DNA from 3 places in the Nocardia sp. 2TAF39 genome. Region 2 is predicted to be linked to each of the others. Evidence: predicted binding sites of a transcription regulator. Region 2 holds the regulator's gene; each other region holds the start of a gene.
The links. Region 2 encodes LexA, which represses DNA repair genes until DNA is damaged. Its sites were predicted from a motif close to CGAACANNTGTTCG; they were not measured.

Region 1 (4,902 bases), 200 kb from region 2:
GGCGACGAGCACGTCGACCGGCTCGCCCTCGCCGTACAGCAGCGTGCCCTTGATCAGCACTGTGGTGTTCATCGTTCGCTCACTCATACGAGGGCCTCCTGTGTCCCGACGAGCAGGCGGAACAGGACAGCCATGCGCATGTGCACTCCATTTGTGACCTGTTGCAGCACAGCGGCTTTCGGAGAATCCGCGACCGAGGACGCGATCTCCATACCGCGCAGCATCGGGCCGGGATGCAGCACGACGGCATGGTCGTCCAGCAGCGCCAGCCTGCGCTCGGACAGTCCGTAGTTGATCGAGTATTCCCGGGCCGACGGGAAGAACCCACCATTCATTCGCTCGGCCTGCACCCGAAGCATCAGCACCGCGTCGGCACCGATCACCTCGGCGTCCAAGTTGTGCGAAACATGGGCAGGCCAGGTCTCGACGCCGACCGGCAGCAGTGTGCGCGGCGCGACCAGCACTACCTCGGCGCCGAGCGTGGCCAGCAGGAAGACGTTGGACCTGGCGACCCGGCTGTGCAGGATGTCGCCGACGATGACGACCCGCTTGCCCTCGATGTCGCCCAGCCGCTGCCGGAGGGTGAGCGCGTCCAGCAGTGCCTGGGTGGGGTGCTCGTGGGTGCCGTCACCCGCATTGACGACGGCCGGACCGCAGGCGCGTCCTTCCGAGACCGCCCACTCGTCCAACCAGCGCGCGATCTGGTGCGCCGCGCCGGAGGCCGGATGCCGCACGATCAGCGCGTCGGCACCCGCGGCGTGCAGGGTCAGCGCAGTGTCGCGCAGCGATTCGCCCTTGGAGACCGAGGAACTGCTCGCGCTGACGTTGATCACGTCCGCGCTCATCCACTTGCCGGCAACCTCGAACGAGACCCGGGTGCGGGTGGAGTTCTCGTAGAAGACCGTCATCACGGTGCGCCCGCGCAGCGTGGGCAGCTTGCGCACTTCGCGGCCGAGCAGGGCCTGTTCGAACCGTTCGGCTTCGTCGAGCAGTTCGGTCGCGGCGGTGCGATCGAGGCCGGCGACGGTCAGCAGATGCCTCACGCCCGCACCTCCGTGGCCGTCACCCGGGCGGCCACGAGGGGCGGGGCTTCGCGCGTGCGGTCCATCCGCGTGCGGTCCCGGTCCATCTACGCCTCCTCTTGGCGCAGGTAGACGCCGTCGCGACCGTCGTGCTCGGTGAGCAGCACCGAGATGTCCTCGGAGCGGTTGGTCGGCACGTTCTTGCCGACGTAGTCGGCGCGGATCGGCAGTTCGCGGTGGCCCCGGTCGATCAACACCGCGAGCTGCACGCCACGCGGGCGGCCGAGATCGCGCAGGCCGTCGAGCGCGGAGCGGACGGTGCGACCGGAGAACAGGACGTCGTCGACCAAGACGACAAGCGCGTCCTCGATGCCGCCCTCGGGCACCGAGGTGCGCTCCAGCGGCCGGTGCGGCCGACTGCGCAGGTCGTCGCGGTAGAGGGTGATATCGAGGGAGCCGAGGGCCGGGCGGACGCCGGAGAACTCCTCGATCTTGTCGGTGAGCCGCGCGGCCAGCGTGGTGCCCCGGGTGGGAATGCCGATCAGCACCACGCGCGGCGGGTTCGGCTCGCCCGCGTCCACCGCGGTCTTCTCGATGATCTGGTGCGCGATGCGCGCGATGGTCCGGCCGACATCGGAAGCCGACAACAGCTCCCGCCCCGCCTCCACCCACTCCGGGGTGTGTCGCTGCGATGTCTCGCCAGCGCCGGACTTGGCGGCCCGCTCTTCGGGCACAACCATGCCGACCTCCTTCCCCGCCTCACCGGACGGTCCGTTAAAGGATGTCTTACGGCAAGCAGCCTAGCAGCGCCCACTTCCGCGCTTTCACCAGGCATATCGCGTTGTGAGCCAGGCCACGGACACGGCTGTGCGCCCTGTCACCCCACCCAATAACTAGCACATATGTTCGATCAGCGATACCCTCGAAGGCATGTCGCCACCACTGCAGGGATCGCTGCTCGACGGGTTCGGTGCGATCGAATTCGGCCCGCTGCGCGAGTTCCACAGAAACGTGCTGGACCACGGCGCCTGGGTCGATGTGCTGCCCGGATGGCTCTCCGGCGCGGACGCACTGTTCGACCGGCTGGTCGGGAACGTGCCATGGAAAGCCGAGCGCAGGCCGATGTATGACCGAGTGGTCGACGTGCCCCGGCTGTTGAAGTTCTACGAGGAACACGAACCGCTGCCGGATCCGGCACTGGCCGACGCACGCACGGTGTTGAGCGAACATTATCGGCGCGAACTCGGCGAACCGTTCCGGACGGCCGGGCTGTGCTACTACCGGGACGGGCGTGACAGCGTCGCGTGGCACGGCGACACCTTCGGCCGGGGCGCGACACACGACACCATGGTCGCGATCGTGTCGATCGGGGCGCCGAGGGCGCTGCTACTGCGGCCGCGCGGCGGCGGTGCGAGCATCAAATACCTTGTGGGACATGGTGATCTGCTGGTGATGGGCGGCTCGTGCCAGCGGACGTGGGAGCATGCCGTGCCGAAGACACGCAAACCCGCCGGACCGCGGATCAGCATCCAATTCCGGCCACGCGGCGTTCGGTAGTTCGTTGCCCGAACGTATTCTCGCGTGTCACCCGGCGACGTTAGATTGGCAGCATGAGCAATCCAGGGGCGGGGGTCTTGGCCGTGATGCCGCTGCACACGATCAGCGAGGTCTACGGCGAGTCCGGGCTGCGTGACCGACTTCTACTGGAAATCGCCGAGCTGCCCGACACGGACCGCCTCGCCGCCGCGCTCGACCTGGCGGCCGATCTGCACCGCGAGGACCGCTACGGACGCGAGCCGTACCTCAACCATCTGCTGCGCGTGGCGATTCGGATCATCAGCCATTACGAGGTTCGCGACCCCGACGTGGTCGCGGCCGGACTGCTGCACGACGCGGTGGAAGACCACGCGGCCGAGTTGGCCGCGGACCGTACCAGCCCGGCCGCACCGGCCGCGCTGCGCGAGCTCACCGAGCGGTTCGGCGAGCGGGTGGCCGAGCTCGTCGCCGCGGTGACCAATCCCGAACCCGACCCTTCGATCGACCGGCACGCCCAGTACCGCCGGCATGTGGTGGCAAACCTGGACCGCGATCCGTGGGCTCGGATCATCAAGCTCTCCCACTTCACCGACAACGGCGTCGGCATCCTCTACGCGACCGGTCCCGCGATGCCCAAGCTCGCCGCCAAGTATCGCCCACTCACCAAGGTGTACCGCGAGTTGGTCCACCGGCCCGACACGCCCTTGGCCGACCACGTCAGGCAGCACATCCTCAACCAACTCGACCGTGCGGACGAGCGATTCGACGCCATTCTGGCTCGGGACTGAGCCCCGGAATCGACCCGGATCACCGAACCCGCGGCCGAATTCCGCTGCGGCGCAGTCCCTGTTCGGACGTCCGACGCGTTCACGTCCACACCGGTCGCGCGAGTGAAAGGCTGGGAAACCACCATCGGACGAAGCGGGAGATCTTGCGGCACAGACGAATCGAGCTGTTCTTCACAGTGCCGGCAGCGGCGGCCTATCTCGCCGCGACGGCGACGCTGGTCGCGACAGGGCACACCGCACTGCGCTACTCCGCCGATCATGACGACACACTGCCGCTGTGGGCGGCGTGGGCGCCGGTGCTCGGCGGACTCGCCATCGCCTCGCTGGTGCCGCCCGCAGCTTCCGAGAGGGCACAGCCCTCAGGCGCGAACGAGTCGGTGACCGTCCAGCAAGCATCGTGGTTGTTCGCACTCGGTCTCACCTTCGCCGTCGCCCTATACCTCTCCCCCGGCGACGATCTGTGGTTCATCGGCCTCAAACTTGCTCTGCTGCTTGCGGTTCCGCTGCTCTTGCGGCTCGCCGCCTGGCGTGAGTGGTATCGTGTCGACACGCACGGGCGCTGGCTGCGCGCGACCCCGGCGGTCCTGACGTTCGTGGCGCTGGCCAGCCTGCTCGGTCCAGGATTCAACGGCAGACCGCCGGATCCGGTGACCGTGCTGGTGGTATTTCTGGTGAACGCGGTTCTGGAGGAAATCTTCTACCGGATCTGGCTGCAGACCCGACTGGAGGCGATCTGCGGCCGCTGGCCCGCCATCATGTCGACCGCACTACTGTGGGCGTCTTGGCACGTAGCGCTGCACGGCGGCGCCGGATTCGCCGGCGATCTGGCGACCGTGGTGGTCCGGCTCGGCGTCGACGGACTCTTCCTCGGCTACCTGTGGTCGCGCTACCGCAATCCCTGGCTGCTGTTCGTGGTGCACGGACTGATCAACGCGCCGATCACCATGCTCGTGTCGATGGCATGAGCGAGCGAACAACAAGCACGGCCGAGCATCGCTCGGTCATGACGGAGCCGAGCGCCAGCGAGGTGCAGTCATGACCGGTTATGCCGCGCGCAGCACCGATTCGACCAATTCGCGGACCCCGGCCAGCAGCCGATCGGTCTCGCCTGCGCGGACCATGCGTGGCACCAGCTCGCCGCTGAGCGAGCCGAGCAGCAGTCGGCCGACCACCTCGGCGTCCAGATCCGGACGCGCCTCGCGCAGCAGGGTGGTGATGTGGTTGTCCCAGAACGCGTGGAACTCCGCGGTCCGTGGATGCGGTGGCACGGTGCGATAGGCGGCCATCAGCTCGGAGTTGTCGACCACCAACCGCGCCATCGCATCGAAGTAGGCGATCAGGCGCGTATCGGCGGGCGCGCCAGGCCCCAGCGGCGGCGGGCCGCTGGTGATCGCGTTCATCAGAGTGAGCGCGCTCTCTGCGACCATCTCGTGCAGCAGCCCGGCGCGATTGCCGAAACGGTGAAAGATTGTCCCCTTCCCCACGCCGGCGGCGGCCGCCACGCGGTCCATCGTGATCGCCTCGGCGCCGTGCTCGGCGAGCAGCGCGGTGGTCGC
Region 2 (4,902 bases):
CGAGGGCGCCGCCGCGCTCGACCCGTCCGGCTTTCCCGATTCCTGGCGTCAAGGCGAGCTCAGCTTTCCGCTCACATACCAATTCGAGCCGGGCACCGAGGAAGACGGCGTCACCGTGCGTATCCCGGTCGAACAGCTCGCCCACGTCCGCGCCGTCGGCTTCGACTGGCTGGTGCCCGGCATGCGCGACGAACTGGCCGCCGCGCTGATCAAGTCACTGCCGAAGGCGTTGCGCCGCAGTGTGGTTCCCGCAGCGGATTTCGCCGCGGCGGCGCTGGCCGCACTGACCCCGCGCGCGGAGCCGCTGCGCACCGGGCTGGCGCGCGAGTTGTCCCGGCTTGGTTCGGTTCCGATCGCACCCTCCGACTTCGATCCGTCCGCGCTGCCCGACCACCTACGCATGACCTTCGCCGCCATCGGTGGCGACGGCACTGCGCTCGCCCGTGGGAAAAGCCTCACAGATCTGAAAACGCAGCTGGCCGAACAGGTTTCCGCCTCGGTCGCCCGCGCCGCCGCGGGCGTGGAACGCCCGCCCGCCACGGTGTGGACCTCCGAGTCACTCGGGATCGTCGCGCCGACGGTGCGCCGCCAAGTGGCCGGACAGACCGTGACCGGATATCCCGCGCTGGTCGCCGAGGGCGACGGTGTGGCGGTCCGCGTGCTCAGCTCCCCAGCCGAGCAGGCCGCCGCGATGCGGCTGGGCACCCGGGCGCTGGTGCTGCACGCGCTGCCTACCTCGGTCCGGTCCGTCACCGCAGGGCTGTCGCCCACGGATCGCCTTGCGTTGAGCCAGAATCCGTATGGCTCGCTGGAGGCGCTGATCGAAGACTGCCGCGCGGCGGCTGTCGATGAACTCATCGCCGCCGCGGGCGGTCCGATGCACACACCGGAGAACTTCGACGCGCTCGTCGCCCGAATCCGTCCCGAACTCGCCGCCGCCGTCACCCGTCTCGTACGCCTGGTCGTGCCGGTTCTCGCGGGGGCCCACCAGGTTTCGGTCGCGCTCGCGGAAAGGAGCGAACGCGACATCGCCGACGACGTTCGCGACCAGCTCGACAACCTGGTGTTCCGCGGCTTCGTCTCCGAGTGGGGTGCCTCCCGGCTGCGCGAGCTGCCCCGCTATCTGCGGGCGGCGGTGATGCGTCTGGAAGCGTTGCCGGGCTCGGCGGTTCGCGATCGTCAGGGCATGGTCGAACTCGATCGGGTACTGGCCACCTACGACCGCCTGGTCGGGGCCCTGCCGGAGCATCGCAGGCATGCGCCCGCGGCGGCCGAGATCTGGTGGATGATCGAGGAATTCCGGGTCAGCCTGTTCGCCCAGAAGCTCGGCACGCCGTTCCCGGTGTCCGCCAAGCGGATCGAGAAGGCGATCGCCGCGGCCCGACGCTAGTCAGTCGGCGGTCGACAACGCCTCGGCGCGCGCCTGCCGCATCTCCCGGATCTCGCGTTCGAAATCGTCGGCGGAGGTGAATGATCGGTAGACCGAGGCGAACCGAAGATAGGCGACCTCATCGAGGTCGCGCAGCGGCCCCAGGATGGCCAGGCCGACCTCGTGGCTGGGCACCTCCGGGGAACCCTTGGCGCGCACCGCGTCCTCGACCTGCTGCGCGAGCAGGTTCAGCGCGTCGTCGTCGACTTCGCGGCCTTGGCAGGCGCGCCGCACGCCGCGAATGACCTTCTCGCGGCTGAACGGCTCGGTGACTCCGCTGCGCTTGACTACGGACAGGATGGCGGTCTCTACCGTGGTGAACCGCCGCCCACACTGCGGGCAGGCGCGACGGCGGCGAATGGCCGCGCCCTCGTCGGCCTCGCGCGAGTCCACCACCCGGGAGTCGGGGTGTCGGCAGTACGGGCAATGCATCCGAGAAATCCTTCGTCGATGCGTGTGCTCGCGTCCGGACCGGCCGCCGATCGTAACGATCGGTCCGGCGAGCACATGTACAGAGGTCTATACCCCGGCACCAGGTATTCCCCACTCGAATCTGGAAAAACCTGCATAACAGTTCGAGGATACCCGTCCGACTAGCCGAGTCGTCGCACACACCCACGGCTACCGGCGCGCCACCTCGATCATTCGACGATCTGCCAGTGCGCGGTCAGATCCGCGAGGAGGTCCGGCAGCCGCGGAACGAGGTGGCCGCGGGCCAGTTCGGTCCAGAACGGCTCGCCGAGGACGGCGTCGGCCAGGACCGGGTCGGTCTCCGGATCGATGTGACGTGGCACCAGGTCACCGGTGATGTATGTCCACCTCGTGTCTCGGTCGGCCCAGTCGAAGTCGGGCAGCGGGACACGCAGCGCGAGACTACGGCCCGCGACGTCGGCGCGGACCGTGGCCGGGGCGAAGACGCCGGGCGCACGGACCCTGGGACGGCGGGCTTGCCCGCGACCGTGCTCCCAGACATCGCTCGAGCAGTGTTGCCCAGATCACATTTCCAGCAGATTTTCGATCAACAATTCCGGCCACAATAGGTGGCCGATCCCACCGGTCAGCGCGGCGGTGGCGAGCCCGCGCCACCTCGGCCGTCGACCACGGCGGGCACCGACCCGCCGGACTCGCCGCCCCAGTCTCCCGCCCGCACGTGCGCCAACGCGATCAGTCCCGCCACCATGAGGGCGGTCAGCAGCGCGGTCACGGCAAGCACGGCGAACCCGACCTGCGCCCGCTCTACCCGCTCCATCGGGTGCGAGCCACGCATCCGCCGGAGCGCGGAATTCCGTGCGCTACGGCCATATACGAGCGCAGCGCCGCCAGGGCGAGCGTCGCGGGGGCACCGATCGACCGCGGAGCGATGCGCGGGCACCAACGCCCTGGCGCGCGCGCCGCCGCGCCGCGTGCGAGGACCCGTGTCGCCACCGAGATCGATCGCCGCCGCAGCGGCGGCGCGGTGATCGAACTCCACACCTGTCACATCGATCGATGTGGTGATGTCGCTGATCGCAGTACTCATCGGACAAACCTCCGTGGTGGGTGCTCCGTCGCCGTTCGAGCCGGTGTCCATATTCGAACACATGTTCCCAACGCATTCGATCAGATGTTCGAAGAATCTGTGTTCGATTTCTACCACGACGGAGTGGCAAAGTCAGCAGAAACGCCCGACATGCGTCGAACAGATGTTTGATACATCGACGCGACCGGACTAGATTCGAACTACCAAATGCATGACAGGCCATGACGACAGACGCCCAGCGGGGATCGGCCGGGCACAGCAGGAAAGGGCGGTTGCGGTGAGGCACACAGACGACACGGGTGACGAGACCGAAAGCGGCGCCGACGCGGCGAGTACCGGGGCGGATCTCACCGTGCGTCAGCGCAAAGTGCTGGAGGTGATCCGCACCTCGGTGAGCGAACGCGGCTACCCGCCGAGCATCCGGGAGATCGGTGACGCGGTCGGGCTGACGTCGACCTCCTCGGTCGCCCATCAGTTGCGCGCTCTGGAGCGCAAGGGCTACCTTCGCCGCGATCCGAATCGTCCACGCGCGGTGGACGTCAGAGGCCTGGACGAGGTGGTGCGTTCGGTGACCAGTCTGCCGGTCGCCGCGGTGGACGGCTCCGATGCCGCCGTCGACACCGACCGCCCGGTGCCCACCTTCGTGCCGGTGCTCGGGCGCATTGCCGCCGGTGGTCCGATTCTGGCGGAGCAGGCCGTCGAAGACGTCTTCCCGCTCCCCCGCGAGCTGGTCGGCGAGGGTTCGCTGTTCCTGCTGAAGGTTGTCGGCCAGTCCATGATCGACGCGGCGATCTGCGACGGCGACTGGGTGGTCGTCCGGCAGCAGAACGTCGCCGACAACGGCGACATCGTCGCCGCGATGATCGACGGCGAGGCCACGGTGAAGACGTTCAAGCGCACCGGCAAGGACGTGTGGCTGATGCCGCACAATCCGGTGTTCGAACCGATCCCCGGCAACGACGCCCAGATCCTCGGCAAGGTCGTCACGGTCATCCGCAAGATCTGACGACGGAAGGGACGGCAACCCGCGTCGGCCGCGCGGACATGTACCGCAACACACAACCGAGTTCGCCCCCACGTTCACAGCTGATTGACAGCAAGCGCGCAGGGAATCCACCAGGCCACTTGCGAGACTTCCGCAGTGACAGCGATCAGCGCCGACGCGGCCCTGCCCGATGCAACCACGACTCTCGATCCCGATCCACTCGGGCTACCGCCTGCTCGTCGGTGGGAGCGAGCGATTCTGGCGGTGCTGCTGACCGGGACGGCCGTCGCGTATCTGTGGCACATCACGGTCAACGGCATGGCCAACGGTTTCTACGCCGCGGCGGCCTGGTCCGGTGCGCGGGACTGGAAGGCACTACTGTTCGGCTCGCTGGATCCGGGCAACTTCATCACCGTCGACAAACCGCCGGTCTCGCAGTGGGTGATGGGACTGTCGGGACAGCTGTTCGGATTCAGCAGCGCGAGCATGCTGGTGCCGCAGGCGTTGATGGCCGTCGCGGCCGTGGCACTGCTGTACGCGACAATCGCCACGGCGACCAGCAGCCGGGGCGCGGGCCTGCTGGCCGGGGCGGTGCTGGCAGTGACACCGGTGGTGGCGTTGATGTTCCGGTTCAACAACCCGGACGCGGTGATGGTGCTGCTGATGACCTCGGGCGCGTACTGCACGATCAGGTCATTGCGGCGGGCGAGCGCGCGCTGGCTGATGCTGGCCGGTGTCGCGCTCGGATTCGCGTTCCTGGCGAAGATGCTCGAAGGGCTCATGGTGTTGCCCGCGCTGGCGCTCACCTACCTGATCGTGGCGCCGACCTCGGTGCGAAAACGACTGCTGCACTTGCTCGCCGCCGCGGCGGCGTTGGTCGTTTCATCCGGCTGGTACGTGCTGCTGACGATCCTGTGGCCCGCATCGTCGCGGCCGTATCTGGCCGGGTCGACGAACAACACGTTCATG
Region 3 (4,902 bases), on a different contig from region 2:
AGCTCGCCGCTGGTGGTGAACGGCTTCTGCCTGCGACGGCGGACCACCTCGGCCGCGATCCGGCTCGCGAAGCGTTCCTCCCCGTAGGTTTTCAGCACCCGGGCCAGGTCGCCGTGGCTGTAGGTGTTGAGCACGTCGGCGGCGGTGTGACCGGTCGTCGGGTCCATCCGCATGTCCAGCGGCGCGTCGACGGAGTAAGCGAAGCCGCGGTCGGTCTCATCGAGTTGCATGGACGAGACGCCCAGATCCATCAGGATCGCCGAGACCGAGCCGGTGGTCGGCAGCCCCGCCTGAGTCAGCGCGTCGGCAATGCCGTCATAGCGGGTGTGCACCAACGTGACTCGATCCGCGAACGGCTCGAGCCGCTCTCCCGCCAGCTTCAGCGCAGTGGTGTCGCGGTCCAGTCCGACCAGGTGGATGTTCGGGTAGGTGTGTAGGAAATGCTCGGCGTGGCCGCCGAGACCCAGGGTTGCGTCGACATAGACCGCACCCGACTCGCGCAAGGCAGGACCGAGCAGCGCGTCGGCCCGCTCGAGCAGAACCGGAACATGGCGGGGGCCGTGCTGTTCACGGTTCACCTCGACCTCCCGGAGTCCTGCCTCGCGTCGTCGCGCACCGCACACGGGTCGCCTTGATACACAGTGCTTTTGATACGGATACGAATGCCCCGTGGTCTCTGACCGAACCTCGGCACCTGGCGTCGGGGAAGTACGTCAGGGTCCGCGCCCGGGCAGAGACCGCGCGGCACTCGCTCGCTCAGGGCTAGAAGATTCCGCCCAGCGACTCGTCTCTGGCTTGCGAGAAGTCCTCCTCGTGCTCGGCGAGGTAGGACTCCCACGCCTGCTTGTCCCATATCTCCAGGAAATCGACCGAGCCGATCACCACGCAGTCCCGTTGCAGGTTGGCGTAGCGACGATGGTCGGCCGACAACACGATCCGACCCTGCGCGTCCGGACGTTGCTCGTCCGTTCCGGCCGCGAGCGCCCGGACGAACGCGCGTGCCTGCGGATTGCTTCGAGACGCGGCCGCGGCCCGCCGGGCGAGCGCGGTGAACTCTTCCTTGGGGTACACGGCAAGGCTGTGGTCCTGACCCTTCGTGACCATCAACCCTCCCGCCAGATCGTCTCGAAACTTCGCAGGCAACGTGAGTCGCCCCTTGTCGTCCAAGCGCGGTGTGTAGGTACCGAGAAACATCTCGATACCTCCCTAGTCGATCACCTCGCTGGTCGGCCCTTTCAGTAACTGCGCGCTCCACATTACCCCACTTTCCCCCACTTTCAATCGAAACATGCGGTGATCTGGCTCCCGACCCAGATGATTCCGCAGGTCATCCCAGCTATCACTGGGGTGGAGAACTTCTTGCGAGTTCTGCCGACACGCGCAGGCCCCCTGACTAAACCTCCGAAAACACCCAGCAAACCCTCTCGTGCAGCCCTGCCCAACCGGTGCGTGGGGCGTTGTGGGGATGGGGGTGGGGAGGTGTGGGGAGCCTCGGAACTCCCCCGCGCGAAGATCATCTGAGCGACACCCGTCAACAGGCGTGAGACGGCGACGCCGCACCATCTCGGTGCGGCGTCGCCGTCTGTGCTGCCGATATCAGGTCACGGGGCGAGCTATTCCTGCTCGAACCGCCGCCGGAACCGGTCTTCCATACGCTCGGAAAAACCACCGGACTTGCGCTGGCGCCCGCGTCCGCTCGATCCGCCGCCCGGGCCACCGGAGGCGGCATCGCCGCCCGACCGGTCGTTCTTGGCGGTGCTCTTGGAGCTGCCGAGCAGCAGGAGCACGCCCGCACCGAACATGACGATGAAACCGATCAGGCTGATGATCGGGAAGCCGCCGGGCTTCACGGGTGCTGCGATGCCGGCGACCAGAAGAAATAGGCCGAGGACGAACAACGCCGCGGCCTGGAGTCTGCGACGACTCGAGGTCGAACGAAGCCGCCCACCGCGGACGGACGAGGCGAACTTTGGATCCTCAGCATAGAGAGCGCTCTCGATCTGTTCGAGCATGCGCTGCTCGTGCTCGGAGAGTGGCACGGTACCTCCCCCGGCACTAGGACGTGGCTGTCGCCTCCGGGTAGGCGACAGATAGCCGACCTTGGCGGCTATCTGTCACCAATGATACGAGTTAGATCAGGGCCGTACCACCTACTCGCCGATAACTAAGCGGTCATGCCGCCGGTCCATCCCGGCGCGGGTCGCAACCTGACCGAGGCGGACAGCAGATCTTCCACATCATGGAGGAATGCGCCCACCCGCGAAGAGAACTCATCGGCCTCGAGATCGTCGACATCCCGGTCCAGCCCCGCCTCCAGCGCAGCGCGGATCTCCGAGCGCGAACTGAAGTAGTCCGACCACATCACGAACTCGGGCGCGGCGCGCTGCATGAGCACCCATGCGTTCCGCGAGCGCGCCCGGGGCGCGGCGTCAGCGCCCGTGAGCGCGAGCACCGCGCCCGCACCGCGCAACGCGGCCAGGTAGGCGGTGCGGAACCGTTCGCGCGGATCCCGCTCCCCCGCCGCCTGCATGAGCAAACCGTCCGCCCGCTGCAGCAGCTTGCCGGCCCGGCCGGGCTGCCCCGGATTTTCCACTCGACCAGACATCAGCCGTCCCTCCACAATCGCGCACCGCAGCCCGTACTTACGCTGAGGCGGCGTGCCACACCGCTTTCCAGCACCGCGCGGACCGAACAGGTATTCGAACGTTTGAATTGAGCTTGAATATAGAGACGCCCACCGACAAACTTCCGCGCCTGCGCGGCCGACGAGAGCCATGACCGCCGTCAAGCCCAATCACACCCCCGCACCCGCCGTCGTCGACCTCTCGGTCAGGGACTTGCGCTCCCGGCTGCACGACGCGCTGGCGGTCTATGTCGCGGCGATGGACTATCCCCGCGGCACCGAGCACCATCGCGCGCCGATGTGGACCGAGCACACCACCCGGCCCGGTTGGCAGGCGGTGGCCGCCGTGGTGCCCGACGACTCCGGTCACATCGATCTGCGCTCCGCCCCCATCGTGGCGATCGCCTACGGCTACCGCGGCGCCGCCCACCAGTGGTGGCACCAGCAGGTACACAGCGGGATGCGCCGCTCCGGCTGGCCGGAACACTCCGCGCGAGAACTGCTCTCGGACTATTTCGAGCTCACCGAACTGCATGTGCATCCGTCCGCGCAAGGCCTCGGCATCGGTGCCACGCTGCTCGAACGGCTGCTGAGCGGCCGGACCGAGCGCGCGGTGCTGCTGTCGACGCCGGAGGTCGATCGCGAGGACAACCGCGCCTGGCGGCTCTACCGCAGGCAGGGATTCACCGACGTGGTGCGGAATTTCGTGTTCGCAGGCGATAATCGGCCGTTCGCGATCCTCGGCAGGAGACTGCCGCTGTGAGGGTCACGTGACGGTAGTCGTCGTCGGCTCAGGCCACAATGCCCTCGTCGCCGCGTGCTATCTGGCACGCGCCGGGCATGCGGTCGAGGTACTCGAACGCGACGAGGTGCTCGGCAGCGCCGTGTCGACGGTGGAACGGTTCGTCGGCCATCGAGTCGATCGAGGTTCCTCGGCGCACATCATGATCCGGCACACCGGGATCATCGCCGAAGTCGACTCGTACGCACCCGGTTTCGCCGACTCGGTGCTACACCGGCACGTGCAGACACCGGTGGATCTCGAGCGCGAGCTGGGACTGATCGGCGGCAACGTCATGCACGTGGAGATGTCGCTGGACCAGATGATGCTGTGGCGACCGCTGCCCGAGCTGTCCGGACAGCGGGTACCCGGTGCCCCCGGGCTGTATCCGACCGGCGCGTCCACCCATCCGGGTGGCGGCGTCTCCGGTGCGAGTGGCCGCACAGCTGCCGCCTGCGCCCTCCGTGACCCGCGCCGCCACCGATTCTCCCGGTGGCGCGGGCGTTGACGAACCCGGCCGATCCGCCGCCGGCGACTGGGCGCCCCGGGGTGGCCGAGCCGTCGCTCGAACACACGGCGGAGACCACCGGGACCATCCCCGACCACCCGCTCGGACCTCGTTCGGCGCGCTTTCTGTTGCCGCTGGCCTGTGCCGCGCTGACGGTCTGCGCGCAGATCGGCTACCCGCTGACCTCCGGCGACGCGCGTGACCGGATCACGGTTGTGATCGTGCTGCTCTCCGCGGGAACTGCGCTGGCCCATGCCACGGCAATCCGGGGAATTCGCTACGCCGTCGGGTTCTCAGTGCTCGTATCCGGGCTCGGACTGCTGGCCGAAGTGGTCGGCACGGCGACGGGGGCGCCCTTCGGTTGTTACGAGTACGCGGTCGACCGGCTCGGTCCCGCGCAGCTCGGGGTGCCAGTGATCGTTGCGCTGGCCTGGACCGGCGGGGTGTACCCGGTGTGGGTGGTAGCTGGGATGGTGTCCCGGCGGACGGCGTCGCGTATCGCTCTGACCGCGGTCGGCGCGGTGGGCTGGGATCTGTTCCTCGACCCGCAAATGGTTGCCGACGCGCAGTGGACCTGGTGCGACACCGACTCGGGGCTGCCCGGGCTCGGACAGATCCCGTACACGAACTATCTGGGGTGGTTCGGCGTCGCGCTCATCATGGCCGGTCTGCTCGCGGTGTGGGAGCAAACGGCGCCCGATGCTGCCCCGGCTGGTGGCCGCGTGACCACGTTCGCCGTCCCGATCGCGATGTTTCTGTGGACATGGCTCGGGTCGGCGCTGGCACACGCGGTGTTCCTGGGCCTTCCGTATTCCGGGTGGTATGGCCTCGCCGGTATGGGTGTTCTCGGCGTCCCGCTTCTGGTTCTGTCGGCCCGGTCGCGGCGCTGACCTGACCCGATGCGCCGGCCGCGCCACGCCGACGCGCGGGTTGCGACCGTCGCGTGGCATTCGGGACATCTGGCCTGGCACGATGTCACCCGTGCAGCCG

Region 1: the regulator LexA is predicted to act here: its motif matches at 1,918-1,931, upstream of AB4Z47_RS02490 (alpha-ketoglutarate-dependent dioxygenase AlkB).
Region 3: the regulator LexA is predicted to act here: its motif matches at 2,689-2,702, upstream of AB4Z47_RS20870 (SAV_6107 family HEPN domain-containing protein).

What each region holds. Positions count from the first base shown of each region.
Region 1 is NZ_JBFRFQ010000002.1:210,619-215,520, reverse strand. It holds gene AB4Z47_RS02505 (dihydroorotase) at 1-72, opposite strand, end outside; gene AB4Z47_RS02500 (aspartate carbamoyltransferase catalytic subunit) at 84-1,043, opposite strand; gene pyrR (bifunctional pyr operon transcriptional regulator/uracil phosphoribosyltransferase PyrR) at 1,130-1,762, opposite strand; gene AB4Z47_RS02490 (alpha-ketoglutarate-dependent dioxygenase AlkB) at 1,953-2,579, shown strand; gene AB4Z47_RS02485 (HD domain-containing protein) at 2,633-3,346, shown strand; gene AB4Z47_RS02480 (CPBP family intramembrane glutamic endopeptidase) at 3,490-4,311, shown strand; gene AB4Z47_RS02475 (helix-turn-helix domain-containing protein) at 4,390-4,902, opposite strand, start outside.
Region 2 is NZ_JBFRFQ010000002.1:8,699-13,600, reverse strand. It holds gene hrpA (ATP-dependent RNA helicase HrpA) at 1-1,390, shown strand, start outside; gene nrdR (transcriptional regulator NrdR) at 1,391-1,861, opposite strand; gene AB4Z47_RS01535 (hypothetical protein) at 2,071-2,223, opposite strand; gene AB4Z47_RS01530 (hypothetical protein) at 2,487-2,948, opposite strand; gene lexA (transcriptional repressor LexA) at 3,226-3,954, shown strand; gene AB4Z47_RS01520 (ArnT family glycosyltransferase) at 4,090-4,902, shown strand, end outside.
Region 3 is NZ_JBFRFQ010000035.1:24,926-29,827, reverse strand. It holds gene rsmH (16S rRNA (cytosine(1402)-N(4))-methyltransferase RsmH) at 1-578, opposite strand, end outside; gene mraZ (division/cell wall cluster transcriptional repressor MraZ) at 763-1,194, opposite strand; gene AB4Z47_RS20875 (DUF3040 domain-containing protein) at 1,614-2,039, opposite strand; gene AB4Z47_RS20870 (SAV_6107 family HEPN domain-containing protein) at 2,165-2,605, opposite strand; gene AB4Z47_RS20865 (GNAT family N-acetyltransferase) at 2,775-3,386, shown strand; partial or broken gene AB4Z47_RS20860 (NAD(P)-binding protein) at 3,394-3,558, shown strand; partial or broken gene AB4Z47_RS20855 (phytoene desaturase family protein) at 3,586-3,912, shown strand; gene AB4Z47_RS20850 (carotenoid biosynthesis protein) at 3,999-4,802, shown strand.